Regions from separate parts of the Cupriavidus sp. BIC8F genome, predicted to be linked through region 1. Evidence: predicted binding sites of a transcription regulator. Region 1 holds the regulator's gene; the other holds the start of a gene.
What was found. The regulator NrdR, encoded in region 1, represses ribonucleotide reductase genes. The targets are predictions, from matches to a motif close to CACNANATNTNGTG.

Region 1 (7,173 bases):
GCTGCGGCGTGGCGTTGGCCACGGTGGGCAGGTCGACGGTGGCGGGGCTCACGATCGGCGCCGCCACCATGAAGATGACCAGCAGCACGAGCATGACGTCGATGTACGGCACGACATTGATCTCGGCGCTGGCCCGGCGGCGCGAGCCGCCGCGGCGCTGAATGGCTGCCATTGCAGGACTCCTGGAAACGCCGGCCCGGGCTTGCGCCCGGACCGTCTGGATTAGATTCGATACGTGTGCAGTTAGCGTGCCTGCCGTTGCAGGATGTTCAGGAACTCTTCCATGAAGCTCTCGAACCGGATCGCCAGGCGGTCGATCTCCGTGGCATAGCGGTTGTAGGCGATCACCGCCGGAATCGCCGCGAACAGGCCGATCGCGGTCGCCACCAGCGCCTCGGCAATACCGGGGGCCACCGATGCGAGCGTCGCCTGCTGCACATTCGACAGGCCGCGGAATGCGTTCATGATCCCCCAGACCGTGCCGAACAGGCCGATATACGGGCTCACCGAACCCACCGACGCCAGGAACGGCAGATGCGATTCCATCACATCCATCTCGCGCTGGTAAGCCGCGCGCATCGCGCGCCGGGCCGCATCGAGCAGCGCGCCGGCTTCATTGCCGCGCTCGCGCGCCTTCAGGAACTCGCCCATGCCGGATTCAAAGATCCGCTCCAGCGCGCCGGTGTTGTGGCGGTTGTTGACGGCACTGTTATATAGCGCCTGCAGGTCGCCGCCGGCCCAGAAGTCGCGTTCGAACCCCTCGGTCTGGGTGCGCGCCGAGCGCAGCGCCAGGTGCTTGCGGAAGATATAGGTCCACGAAAACAGGGACATGACGAGCAACAGCGCCATGACGGCCTGTGCCAGCAGGCTGGCGTGGAGCACCAGCGTTACGATCGACATGTCTTGCGTGACGGTCACGGGATTCATCGTGCGGACTTGATGGTAGCTAGAACGGGGTCGGGAATCGGGGCGGGACGGAAAGTGCTTCGATCGACGCACCCAACGCGGATCGCGCCAGAGGCCAGCATCAGCTCGCCACGCCAGGCTTCCTGGGTGAACTGGACCGACGCCGGGCCGACCCGGTCGATGCGCGTGCGGATCTCGAGCTGGTCATCCAGCCGGGCGGGCGCATTGTAGTCCACCGCCGTGCTGCGGACGATAAAGACCACGCCCGCCTCGTCGGCGAGCGACTGCTGCTCGATGCCGAGCGCACGCAGCCACTCGGTGCGCGCGCGCTCGAAGAACTTCAGGTAGTTGGCGTAGAACACTACGCCACCCGCGTCGGTGTCTTCCCAGTACACCCGCAGGGTCCAGACAAAGTTTGTCATGGCCGCGATTGTAACGGAGAGCGCTAGCGGTTTCGTGTAAACCCGCATGACGACTTTGCAACAGCAAGTTGCTGGCCAGCCCTTGCCAGTCCTCGGCTGGCGGGGCCGACGGCTTGCGGCGGGCGCCCGCCTCGCGCTACACTGCGCGCAACCATTCCATCTTGCGCGACTGGCGAAGTCAGTGGGCACTACCACGAGGAAGCGCAAGTTCTCTGGCGTGACGTTCATTGCGCGTTCGCGTAACGTTCAGCACGCCTAGGCGTGAAGTTGCTTGCGCCTGCCGCTCGCCTGGGCAGCGAATGGGAAGCAGGGTGCGCCCTGCACCGACGGTTACAACGTGCCGCCGGTGCTGGTCGCCGCTAGCCTTCCCCGCGCGCCCTACCCCCGATGCGTGAATCGGATTCCCTATTTTTCAGACGAGTTTCGCCATGTTCGAACGCAGCCGTTTTACGATCGACCAGATCGACCCCGAGGTCTTTGCCGCCATCCAGCAGGAAAACCAGCGCCAGGAAGACCACATCGAGCTGATCGCCTCCGAGAACTACACCTCGCCGGCCGTGATGGCCGCCCAGGGTTCGCAGCTGACCAACAAGTACGCCGAGGGCTACCCCGGCAAGCGCTACTACGGCGGTTGCGAGTACGTCGACGTCGTCGAGCAGCTGGCCATTGACCGCGTCAAGCAGCTGTTCGGCGCCGAAGCCGCCAACGTGCAGCCCAACTCGGGCTCGCAGGCCAACCAGGGCGTGTACTTCGCCGTGCTCAAGCCGGGCGACACCATCATGGGCATGAGCCTGGCCGAAGGCGGTCACCTGACCCACGGCATGGCCCTGAACATGAGCGGCAAGTGGTTCAACGTGGTCAGCTACGGCCTGAACGCCCAGGAAGACATCGACTACGACGCGCTGGAAAAGCTGGCGCAAGAGAAGAAGCCTAAGCTGATCATCGCCGGTGCGTCGGCCTTCGCGCTGCGCATCGACTTCGAGCGCATCGGCCGCGTCGCCAAGTCGATCGGCGCCTACTTCATGGTCGACATGGCCCACTACGCCGGCCTGATCGCCGCGGGCGTCTACCCGAACCCGGTGCCGCACGCCGACTTCGTCACCACCACCACGCACAAGAGCCTGCGCGGCCCGCGCGGCGGCGTGATCCTGATGAAGGCCGAGCACGAGAAGGCCATCAACTCGGCCATCTTCCCCGGCATCCAGGGCGGCCCGCTGATGCACGTGATCGCCGGCAAGGCGGTCGCGTTCAAGGAAGCGCTGACGTCTGAGTTCAAGGCCTACCAGCAGCAAGTGGTGAAGAACGCCGCCGTGCTGGCCGAGACCCTGATCGCGCGCGGCCTGCGCATCGTCTCGGGCCGCACCGAAAGCCACGTGATGCTGGTCGACCTGCGCGCCAAGAACATCACCGGCAAGGAAGCCGAGCGCATCCTGGGCGAGGCGCATATCACCGTCAACAAGAACGCCATCCCCAACGATCCGGAAAAGCCGTTCGTGACCTCGGGCATCCGCCTGGGCTCGCCGGCCATGACCACGCGCGGCTTCAAGGAAGAAGAAGCCCGCATCGTCGGCAACCTGATCGCCGATGTGCTGGACAACCCGCACGACGCCGCCAACATCGCCAGCGTGCGCGAGCAGGCGGCAGCCCTGACCAAGCGTTTCCCGGTCTACGGCTGATGCATCGAGGCCGCCCATGCGGGTTCGCATGAGCGGCCGGCAGCTCCGCAAGCCGGCGCCTCGGGGCACCGGCTTGCGGGCCTCGCCAACCCGCCCCGCCACCGCAGAACGACAACACGGACAAGGCGACGGGGTTCAACTGAAGGTGGTCCGGCATGAAATGCCCCTTTTGCGGTCATTCCAATACCCAGGTACTCGACACGCGCATGTCGGAAGACGGCGATGCCGTACGCCGGCGCCGGCGCTGCGAAGCCTGCGACCGCCGCTTCACCACCTATGAGCGGATCGAGCTGTTCTTCCCCGCCATCGTCAAGAAAAACGGCTCGCGCGTTGACTACACCCGCGCCAAGCTGAAGGATTCCATGCGCCTGGCGCTGCGCAAGCGCCCGGTCTCGGCCGAGGCCATCGACGAAGCCATCACCCGCATCGAAGAAAAACTGCTGGCCCTGGGCGAAAAGGAAATCCCCAGCAGCCAGGTCGGCGAACTGGTGATGCGCGAATTGCGCAAGCTCGACAAGATTGCGTATATCCGCTTTGCTTCGGTGTACCGGAGCTTTGAGGATGTGTCGGAATTCCGCGACGTGCTGGATGAGTTCGCGGCGTCCACCCCTCGGAAGGGGTAGCAAAAGTAACAAAATCGTTGTTTAATCCCCGTTGCATTCCCGCAAGGCCCGCTGTCGCATATTAAAAGGGCCGGAATTGCAGACCAAAAAAAGAAGTTAACGAAGTCGGACGTCTTTTGACGGGGGTCAGAATGGGTCAACGCTGCCGCGGGGCAGCCGGCTTTGCCATGCTCGAAGCATTGGTGGCAATCGTCGTCCTGGCGGTTGGCGTGCTCGGCGTCGCCAGCCTGCTGCTGAATTCATCCCGCTTCACGCAACAAGCTTCCTACGACACCACTGCCATGCAGCTGGCCACCGAGATGGCCGAGCGCATGCGTGCCAATCCTGCCGTCTCGCAAACCGGCGCGGCGGCGGAAGCCATCACCCCGAACCGCTACTTCATCGACACGGCCACCGGGCAGCCACCCGCGCTCACGGCAGCGAACAGCCCGTATGCGATCGCCTGCGCGGGCACGGCGGCCGGGTGCGCACAGCAACTGGCGGATTTCGATGTCGCAGAGTTCTGGGAGCGTGTCAGCACAGGCCTGCCTGCCGGACGCGCCGTGATTTGCCGGGACATGGTCGCCTACGACCAGACTACCGGCTTCTCATGGGGATGCACGCCGTCGGCCACTGGCCGCCCGGACGACGCACCGATTGTCATCAAGATCGGCTGGATCTCGCGGCTTGCCGCCAAAACCGTCGCGGCACGGGCCGACATGTCCGATATGGGCACGCGCCCCCAGGTGGTCATCGTGGCCACGCAGGGCACGGTGAACTGACATGCGGAACGCCAGGATGTATCTCAACGCCGGCCGGCATCGTCAACTGGGGCTGTCACTGGTGGAGCTGATGGTATCGATGACGCTGAGCCTGCTCCTGATCATGGCTGCCGCGGCGCTCTACCTGACCGGGCGAGCCAACTACAACAGCATCGACGACACCACGGCGCTGGATGAGAAAGGCCGCTTTGCGGTGGATACCGTGGTGCGGATCGTGCGCCAGGCCGCCTGGAGCAACTATGCGGGCAACAGCGCCGCGGCCTCCCCCGGCGCCAGCGGGCCACCTGCGCCCAGCCCCGGAGGCGTCATGCTCACTACCACGAGCCTGTCGCCGACCATCAGCGGCCTCGACAACTGCGGCACCCCCACGCAAGACCTTGGCAACCCGGCGCAAAACCTCGCGTGTCCTGCTCAACCTGGCGCCGTGAACAAGAGCGATGTGCTGCAGGTCCGCTTCTTCGGTTCCGGCACGCAGCAGGACCGCACCGTTCCGGACAACAGCATGATCGACTGCTCCGGCAACGGCGTCGCCGAGCCGCAGGCCTGGGAAGACGCAGACCTCGCGCGCGGCATGGCGGTCTTCTATGTCAGCAACGATGCCAGCGGCATGCCTCAGCTGATGTGTGGCTATCGTCCACGGGACGCCGCCAACAAGGAAATCCTCACGGCAGGCACGGCGTACCAGGCTGTTTCGCTGATCTCGGGCGTCGAAGTCTTCCAGGTGCTCTACGGCGTGGATACGAATTTCGACCAGACCCCGGACCGCTTCCTGTCGGCCACCGAGGTGCTGGCCCTGCCCACCACCTGGCAGAACGTCGTCGCCATCAAGATGGCCATGGTGCTGATGGGCGATACCGCCAGCGCATCGCCCCAGGATCCGCCAACCTTCCGCCTGTTTGGGCGCCTGTTCCCGGGCTCGCCGGGCAACGACACGTCCTTCACGCCGGCCACGCAACTGCAGCGGATGCGACGCCTGTACACCGTCACCGTACAGCTCCGGAACATGGCCACCTGCACCACGTGCTCGCCGACATGACCGCCCGCACCGCGCAACCCAACCCGCGTGGCATCGCGCTGATCACCGCCCTGGTGATGCTGCTGATCATCAGCGTCATCGCCATCGCCGGTGCCCGGCTGGCCATTGGCAGCAAGCGCATGGCATCGAACCAGCGCGATCGGGACCTGGCTCAGCAAGCGGCCGAGGCAGCCTTGCTGGATGCAGAAATCGACATCCAGGGTGTCGCCGCGCCAACCACCCGGTCAGCCATATTCTCCGGCACCACGATGAATGTCCTGCCGTTCGTGGCGGGTTGCAATACGGGCGTCACAGGCGCCTCACCCTTCCAGGGATTGTGCGACCCGGTGCTCGACGGTACGCCGAACTGGCTTACCGTTGACTTCAGCCAGGCCGGCGCCAACGCACGCACCACCGCCTATGGCACGTTCACCGGCCGCAGGTTCCCGACCGCGACCGGCGGGCTGCTGCCTGCCGCCCTGCCGCGCTACATCATCGAGCCGATCAGCGACATGTCGCCAGGCGCGAGCGAGGGCGCATACATCTTCCGCGTCACGGCCGTCGGCTTTGGCGCAAACCCGGCGACCCGGGTCATGTTGCAGTCGTACTACCGAAAGGGGGAATGAATGGCAACGTCCATGACTGTCGCGGAGCACGGCAAATGAGCCGCATCCGGAAATTCCTTTTCGCGGCAATGGCTGCGCTTCTCAGCCTGCCCGCCGGCCCGTTGCTTGCCGCAACAGAACAGAGCAGCCTCGCGACCGTCAAGATCGCGCAGGCACCGCTGTACGGCCGCAATCAGAATATCCATCCCAACCTTCTGCTGACGCTCTCGGTAGAGTTCCCTACGGTTGGGGCAGCCTATCGCTCCGGCACGTATTCGCCGGCCACCGAATACATTGGCTACTTCAATCCGCTCAAGTGCTACAACTACAGCGGAGGCACCAGCAATGGCTATTTTGTCATTGCTGGCGACGCCAACACGGCCGATCACACATGCGCGGGCCAGTTCAGCGGCAACTTCATGAACTGGGCCACGGCCTCGGCCATCGACATGCTGCGATACGCGCTGACCGGAGGCGACCGCGTGGTTGACACCACCACGCAGACCATCCTGCAACGTGCCGTGCTGCAGGAAAGTTTTTTCAACAGCAACTCTTACTTCCCCCGCAAGACTTACGACAAGGCGTCCTCGGTCACGCCTTTCACCAGCAGGACCCTGTACATCACTTCATGCGGCAACAAGGTGTTCTTCGGGGACACCACCGAGTCCGGCGCCAGCTGCGCGAGCCCCGGCAAGTACAAGAACCAGGGCACCTACCTGGTACGGGTGCAAGTCTGCGATGCAAGCGAAGCCAAGTCCCGCACCGATCTCTGCAAGCTGTATCGCACCGGGTACAAACCGGCTGGTGAAATGCAGCGCAATGCCGACAAGGTCCGCTTTGGTGCGTTTGGCTATCTGAACGACAGTGCCAATACCCGCTATGGCGGTGTCTTGCGGGCGCCCTTGAAGTATGTGGGGCCAAACACCGTCGACAGCAATTTCAATCAAGCCAGCAACCTGCGCCGGGAATGGGATGACGACGGCGTATTCATCCAGAACCCCGAGAGCGCGTCAGAGAACATCAGCGGTGTCATCAATTACCTGAATCAGTTCGGACGTTCCGGCGCCTACAAGTCATTGGATCCCGTCGGCGAACTCTACTACGAGAGCATCCGCTACCTGCAAGGCCGACAACCAACGCCCGAAGCCATCGACAACGCCAGCAC
Region 2 (7,173 bases), 480 kb from region 1:
AACGACGGGTCGGTCAGCGTGTCGATGAACGGGATCAGGAACTCGTCCTTGTCGCGGATCGACTGCACTTCGTGGTACGCGTTGAAGATCTCGGCTTCGTTCAGGCCCAGCGATTCAACGATGTACTGGTAGGCGTGCGTGTGGATGGCCTCTTCAAAGGCCTGGCGCAGCAGGTACTGGCGGCATTCCGGCGCGGTGATCTGGCGGTAGGTGCCCAGCACGATGTTGTTGGCGGCCAGCGAGTCGGCGGTGACGAAGAAGCCGAGGTTGCGCTTGATGATGCGGCGCTCGTCTTCGGTCAGGCCGTTCGGGTCTTTCCACGTCGCGATGTCGCGCGACATGTTGATTTCCTGCGGCATCCAGTGGTTGGCGCAGCCGGCCAGGTACTTTTCCCACGCCCACTTGTACTTGAACGGGACGAGCTGGTTGACGTCGGTCGAGCCGTTGATGACGCGCTTGTCGGCAGCGTTGACGCGGCGGTTGCTTTGCGCGGCGGCGGCGTTGGGGTTGTTGCCCAGGATGCCGGCTTGCGTGGCGCTCGGCGGCAGGACGCCTTGCTGGTCGGCCGTGGCAGCGGCGGCAGCGGCGGCAGCGGGTTGCAGGGCAGGCTGCGGTGCGGCCTGCGGGGTGGCTTGAACGTCGTCGTCCCAGCTCAGCATAAGTCTTTCTCCAATTGTCTTCGTGGCTCAGTTGACGATCTGAATCACCTGGTCCCACTTGCTATGCGGCCCGTGAACCTGCCGCCGGCCGGGGAACCGGTCATCCAATAGCGACAACCTAGCAATGCCATCAATGTAAAAGCGGCGCCAGTCTGGAAGGACTCCTCGAGAACTCGTCCCGCGGACTTGGTATCCCAAGATTCCGAGCCGACCCGCCTGAAGCCCCAAGATATGAGGCTCAGCAATTCGGTTGTGCCCATCGTAGAAGAAGCTCAGGAGCCTCTTCTCCCTGATTGCTTGTTGAATCAGTTGCGCATTCACGTGGACCTCCACGCTTAATCCCCCCGCGCAACATTGCACGGGGGGTACAAACTCGCCTACTTCTTGGTCTTTTGCGACAGCGCGCTGCCAGCAATTGACTTGGCATCAGCACCAAAGCGACCGTCCTTCAGGATCTTTGCCGCAGTCGTTGCAACTTTGGCTGAAGTACCTTCGGCAGGTGCCTTGCTCTGAGTAAGGACACTCGCAGCTACCTTTTTGACATCCGGACTTGTGGATGCCTTCAGCGCCTCAGAAGCCTTAGAGGCAACATTCTTCGAGGTTTCCTTAGTCATGGCTGACTCCTTACTGGCAAGCCTCGCACTCTTCAAACCCAGGATCACCCGGACGCATCGTGCAAACCGCGCCTTCCGCCTCCGGCATGGCCGGTGCCGAGGCAGCCGCCGCATCCAGCGCCGAACCACCATCGCTACCCGACGACACCGCATTCAGCGAACCGCGCGACACGGTGGACTTCTCCACGTGCGTGGCAGCCATCGTGCGCAGGTAGTACGTGGTCTTCAGGCCGCGCAGCCAGGCCAGCTTGTAGGTGTCGTCCAGCTTCTTGCCCGAGGCGCCGGCCATGTAGATGTTCAGGGACTGGGCCTGGTCGATCCACTTCTGGCGGCGGCTGGCGGCTTCCACCAGCCAGGTCGGCTCGACTTCGAACGCGGTGGCGTAGATGTCGCGCAGGTCTTGCGGAATGCGGTCGATGCGCGACAGCGAGCCGTCGAAGTACTTCAGGTCGGCGACCATCACTTCGTCCCACAGGCCGCGTTCCTTCAGGTCGCGCACCAGGTAGTCATTGACCACGGTGAACTCGCCCGACAGGTTCGACTTGACGTACAGGTTCTGGAACGTCGGCTCGATGCACGCGGACACGCCGATGATGTTCGAGATCGTGGCGGTCGGCGCGATTGCGATGCAGTTCGAGTTGCGCATGCCGTGCTGCTTGATGCGGGCGCGCAGGCTGTCCCAGTCCATGCTGCTCGACAGGTCCACGTCCAGGTAGCCGCCGCGCTCTTCGGCTAGCAGCTTGAGCGAGTCCTGCGGCAGGATGCCGCGGTCCCACAGCGAGCCGGTGTAGGTCTCGTAGCGGCCACGCTCTTCGGCCAGCTCGGTGGAGGCCTGGTAGGCGTAGTAGCACACGGCTTCCATCGAGGTGTCGGCGAACTTCACCGCGGCGTCGCTGGCGTACGGCGTGCGCAGCACGTGCAGGCAGTCCTGGAAGCCCATGATGCCCATGCCGACCGGACGGTGGCGCAGGTTGGAGTTGCGGGCCTTTTCGACAGCGTAGTAGTTGATGTCGATGACGTTGTCGAGCATCCGCATGGCGGTGCGGATGGTCTTCTGCAGCTTGGCGTGGTCGAGCACGTACGAGCCGTCGGCCTGCTTGGCCAGGTGGGCGACCAGGTTGACCGAGCCCAGGTTGCAGACGGCGATTTCGCTGTCATTGGTGTTCAGCGTGATTTCCGTGCACAGGTTGGAGCTGTGGACGACGCCGACGTGCTGCTGCGGGCTGCGGATGTTGCACGGATCCTTGAAGGTGATCCACGGGTGGCCGGTTTCGAACAGCATGCCCAGCATCTTGCGCCAGAGCTGCATGGCCGGGACCTTCTTGAACAGCTTCAGTTCGCCGCTGGCGGCCTTGGCTTCGTAGCCGAGGTAGGCCTGCTCGAATGCCTTGCCGACCTTGTCGTGCAGGTCCGGGCAGGTGGACGGCGAGAACAGCGTCCATTCGCCGTTTTCCATCACGCGCTTCATGAACAGGTCCGGAATCCAGTTGGCCGTGTTCATGTCGTGGGTGCGGCGGCGGTCGTCGCCGGTGTTCTTGCGCAGCTCCAGGAATTCTTCGATGTCCAGGTGCCAGGTTTCCAGGTAGGCGCAGACGGCGCCCTTGCGCTTGCCGCCCTGGTTCACGGCCACGGCGGTGTCGTTCACCACCTTCAGGAACGGCACCACGCCCTGGCTCTTGCCGTTGGTGCCCTTGATGTGCGAGCCGAGCGCGCGCACGTTGGTCCAGTCATTGCCCAGGCCGCCGGCAAACTTGGACAGCAGCGCGTTTTCCTTGAGCGCTTCGTAGATGCCTTCCAGGTCGTCCGAGACGGTGGTCAGGTAGCACGACGACAGCTGCGAGCGCTGGGTGCCCGAGTTGAACAGGGTCGGCGTGGACGACATGAAGTCGAACGACGACAGCAGCTGGTAGAACTCGATGGCGCGCGCTTCGCGGTCGGCTTCGTTGAGGGCCAGGCCCATGGCGACGCGCATGAAGAATGCCTGCGGCATCTCGATGCGGGTCTCGTCGATGTGCAGGAAGTAGCGGTCATACAGCGTCTGCAGGCCCAGGTAGTTGAACTGGAAGTCGCGGCTGGCGTCCAGCGCGGCGCCCATGCGGGCCAGGTCATACGTGGCCAGCTTCTCGTCCAGCAGCTCGGCGGCGATACCGCGGGCGATGAACTTGGGGAAGTACTCGGCGTAACGCGTGGTCATTTCGGCCTGCGTCACTTCGGCACCCAGGATTTCCTTGCGGATGGTGTGCAGCAGGATACGGGCGGTGACCTGGCTGTAGTCCGGATCCTTTTCGATCAGGGTACGCGCGGCCAGGATGGCGGAGTCGTACACCTGCGTCATCGGCACGCCTTCGTACAGGTTCTTGAGCGTTTCCTTCAGGATCGGCTCGGCGCTCACGGCCTTGCCCAGGCCGGCGCAGGCGTTGTCGAGCAGCGCGTGCAGGGCGACGATGTCCAGCGGCTTGCTCACGCCGGCGTCGCTCACGTTGATGCTGATGCCGCCTTCCTGCACGCGGGCCACGGCTTCGGCGCTGGCGCTGGCGCGCTCTGCCTTGCGCTTCTCGCGGTACAGCACGTAGGCGCGGGCCACTTCATGCTCGCCCGAGCGCATCAGCGCCAGTTCCACGTGGTCCTGCACGTCTTCAATATGGATGGCGCCGCCGTTGGGGCGGCTGCGCACCAGCGCGCGCACCACGTTGTCAGTCAGTTGCTCGACGATCTCGCGCACACGCGCGGACGCGGCGCCCTGCCCGCCGTTCACGGCGAGGAAGGCCTTGGTCATGGCAACGGCGATCTTGGACGGCTCGAAAGCCACCACGGCGCCGTTGCGTCGAATGATCTTGTGATCCGGGTAGTTCGTATTGGCGGCGTTGGCGGGGGTCTGCTGCGCGGTCGGTGCGATACCGGCGGCGGCGCCACCCGTGGTGATTTCGTTCTGGGCCGTTTGCATGAGAACTCCTGTTTTTACCCTGGAAATAAGAGACAAAAGAGTCCCTGGCGAAATGCGGCGAAAAGAACGTCCCTCCCGGCGTGAAGTCGGGGGCGGACAGACTGCCTTTACGTGAACATTTCGCCAGGGACTCTTGTGATTCGCTGGCCTTAGCGGGCGGTTTCGAGACGATGCACGAACTTCGTGATCCCTGACTCGCCCTTGGGCCGGCTCCCCGGTTTGACTACTAGATATAGTGTGTGACGCGTAAAACTGGGCTAAGTATAGTGAAACGAATCCGAATGACCAGTCTTGACAAGCGCTATTTCGGGGGCGGTTGCGCAGATGCGGCAGCGCCACATGCCCGCAAGCCTAATACTCGCAAGGGTTTTCGCCAGACCGTTCGCAACTGCACATTTCACAAAAATTTTTTTGATTGTTGCGAGGTTGCGATAGCCCCACCCGGAGGTAGGGCATGTGCGCCGGAACGGGGCGCACGGGGATGGGGAATGAGGTTAAGGATTCGTCACCTGACCAGTCGCACCAGGGCACTGGTAGGGCAACATGCCCGGCGCCACGCCTGCCTGCCTGGCGAAGCGCGCCCAGTCGAAATGCGGGCCGGGATCGGTCTTGCGCCCCGGGGCGATGTCGCTGTGGCCGGCAATCGCGCGCACCGGGTAGGCGACCAGCAGCGCGGGCACCAGCGCGGCTACGGTGTCGTACTGGGCCAGGGTGAACGGCAGGTCGTCACAGCCCTCGATCTCGATGCCGATGGAGAAATCGTTGCAACGGGCACGGCCGAAAAAGTCTGACTGCCCGGCGTGCCACGCCCGCTGCGTGCACGGGACGAACTGCACCAGCTCACCCTCGCGGGTAACCAGGAAGTGCGCGGACACCTGCACCTGATGGATGGTGGCAAAGAACGGGTGCTTGTTGGGATCGAGCCGGTTCTGGAAGAAGGCCTCGATGTCGCCGCTGCCGAACTGGCCGGGCGGCAGGCTGATGTTGTGCAGCACCACCAGGTCCACCGGCATGCCGGCCGGGCGCGCATCGAAATTGGGCGACGGCACGCGGCGCGCGGCGGGGACCCAGCCGTCGGCATCGGGCAGGTAGCGGTGCGCGGGCTTGCTCATGGCGTGCCCTCGCCTTCCACGGCGCTGCGGTCGGCGGCGTCCATGGCTTCGCGGATGCCCAGCTGCTGGATGCGGTAGCGCAGCTGGCGCAGGTTCAGGCCCAGCAGCGGCGCGGCCGCGGTGCGGTTGAAGTTGGTCTGCGCCAGCGCCTGCAGGATCAGCTCGCGCTCCACGGCTTCCAGCCTGGCCGGCAGGTCGATCGGGAAGACGATGCCGCGGCAGGCACGTTCGGCGGGGTCGCCGGCGGGCTCAGGTTCGGGCACGCTGGCCGGGGCCGGGGCCACGGGTGGCGGCTCTGCCAGGGCCGGCGCGGGCGCGGCGGCCGGCGGCACCGGCGCCCACATGCCTGCGGCGCCCCAGGGGGCGTAATAGTTAGTGGGCGCCATCGCCGGCGCGGGGGCATGCAGCAGCCCGGCGCGCTCGGCGCCGGCGTCCAGCGGGCCCAGGTCGGCCAGCTCGATCTCTTCGCTCTCGGCAAAGGCGTAGGCGCGCTCCAGCAGGTTCTCCAGCTCGCGCACGTTGCCGGGGAACGGATAAGCCACCAGCCGCTCCAGCGCCGCCGGCGACAGCCGCTTGGGGCGCGGGTCGCCGTAGCGCACCGCCAGGTGGTCCAGGATGGCGCGCGCCAGCACCGGAATGTCTTCGCCGCGCTCGCGCAGCGTGGGCATGCGCAGCGCCAGCACGTTCAGCCGGTAATACAAGTCCTGCCGGAACTGCCCGGCCGCCACCATCGCCGCCAGGTCCTTGTGGCTGGCGCACATCACGCGCACGTCGACGGCGTCTTCGCGGCTGGCGCCGATCTTGCGCACGCGGCGCTCCTGCAGCGCGCGCAGCAGCTTGACCTGCATCGGCAGCGGCAGGTCGGCCACCTCGTCGAGCAGCAGCGTGCCGCCGTTGGCGGCCTGGAAGAAGCCGCCGCGCTCCCCGTCGGCACCGGTGAAGGCGCCTTTGACATGGCCGAAGAACTCAGACTCCATCAGGTTCTCGGGGATGGCGCCGCAGTTGACGGCGATAAAGGGATGCGCGGCGCGCCCGCTGATCGCATGGATGGCGTGCGCGGCGCGCTCCTTGCCGCTGCCGGATTCGCCGCTGATCACCACCGGCGCCATGCTGCGCGCCAGCCGCGACAGCGAGCGTCGCACCTCCTGCATGGCGGCGGAATGGCCGGGCAGCAGCGCAGTGGCGCGGTCGGCGGCCTGCTCTGCCGCGGCGGCTTCGGCATCGGTGCTGTCGCGTTGCTGGCGGCCCAGCGCGTTCAGCACCAGGCTGCGCAGCTGCTCCAGCGAGACCGGCTTGGCGATGTAGTCGAAGGCGCCGGCCTTGAGCGCTTCCACGGCGTTGTCGGCGCTGCCGTAGGCGGTGATGACCGCCACCGGGATGCGCTCCGGCGCGGCCGACAGCTGGCGCACGATCTCGATGCCCATGCCGTCGCCCAGGCGCATGTCGGTCAGCACCAGGCTGTAGCGGCCCTGCGCCAGCTTCTCGCGCGCCTCGGCCAGGGAGCCGGCCAGCACCACGTCATGGCCCATGCGGCGGATCGAGATGTCCAGCAGCTCGCGCAGGTCGGCCTCGTCGTCGATGACCAGGATGGGATCGGGCGCTCGGGGCATTCGGGGTGGCATGGGGTGGTGGCTGGGTTGGGACAGGTCAGGCGGCGGCCGCATCGGCACTCTCGATGCGCAGCGTCAGCACGAAAGCCTTGGCCGGCAGTGTATCGCGCGCGGCGGGGGCCAGCATGCCGGTGCGCTCGAGCAGCGCAGGCAAGGCGATGGCGCCGTAGCGCACCTGGGCGTCATTGGCGCCGCACAGCTCGCGCGCCATGAACAGGCCCAGCCCGGTGCCCT

Region 2: RS901_RS03615 (ribonucleoside-diphosphate reductase subunit alpha) is a predicted target of NrdR. The motif match lies at 4,442-4,455, and genes of this name have one in related genera.

What each region holds. Positions count from the first base shown of each region.
Region 1 is NZ_CP136094.1:302,307-309,479, forward strand. It holds gene tolR (protein TolR) at 1-172, opposite strand, end outside; gene tolQ (protein TolQ) at 244-927, opposite strand; gene ybgC (tol-pal system-associated acyl-CoA thioesterase) at 924-1,328, opposite strand; ZMP/ZTP riboswitch at 1,484-1,629, shown strand; gene glyA (serine hydroxymethyltransferase) at 1,757-3,004, shown strand; gene nrdR (transcriptional regulator NrdR) at 3,160-3,627, shown strand; gene pilV (type IV pilus modification protein PilV) at 3,759-4,388, shown strand; gene RS901_RS01435 (PilW family protein) at 4,405-5,424, shown strand; gene RS901_RS01440 (pilus assembly PilX family protein) at 5,421-6,029, shown strand; gene RS901_RS01445 (pilus assembly protein) at 6,065-7,173, shown strand, end outside.
Region 2 is NZ_CP136094.1:780,852-788,024, forward strand. It holds gene RS901_RS03605 (ribonucleotide-diphosphate reductase subunit beta) at 1-659, opposite strand, end outside; gene RS901_RS03610 (hypothetical protein) at 1,037-1,273, opposite strand; gene RS901_RS03615 (ribonucleoside-diphosphate reductase subunit alpha) at 1,284-4,217, opposite strand; gene ampD (1,6-anhydro-N-acetylmuramyl-L-alanine amidase AmpD) at 4,712-5,329, opposite strand; gene RS901_RS03625 (sigma-54 dependent transcriptional regulator) at 5,326-6,951, opposite strand; gene RS901_RS03630 (sensor histidine kinase) at 6,977-7,173, opposite strand, start outside.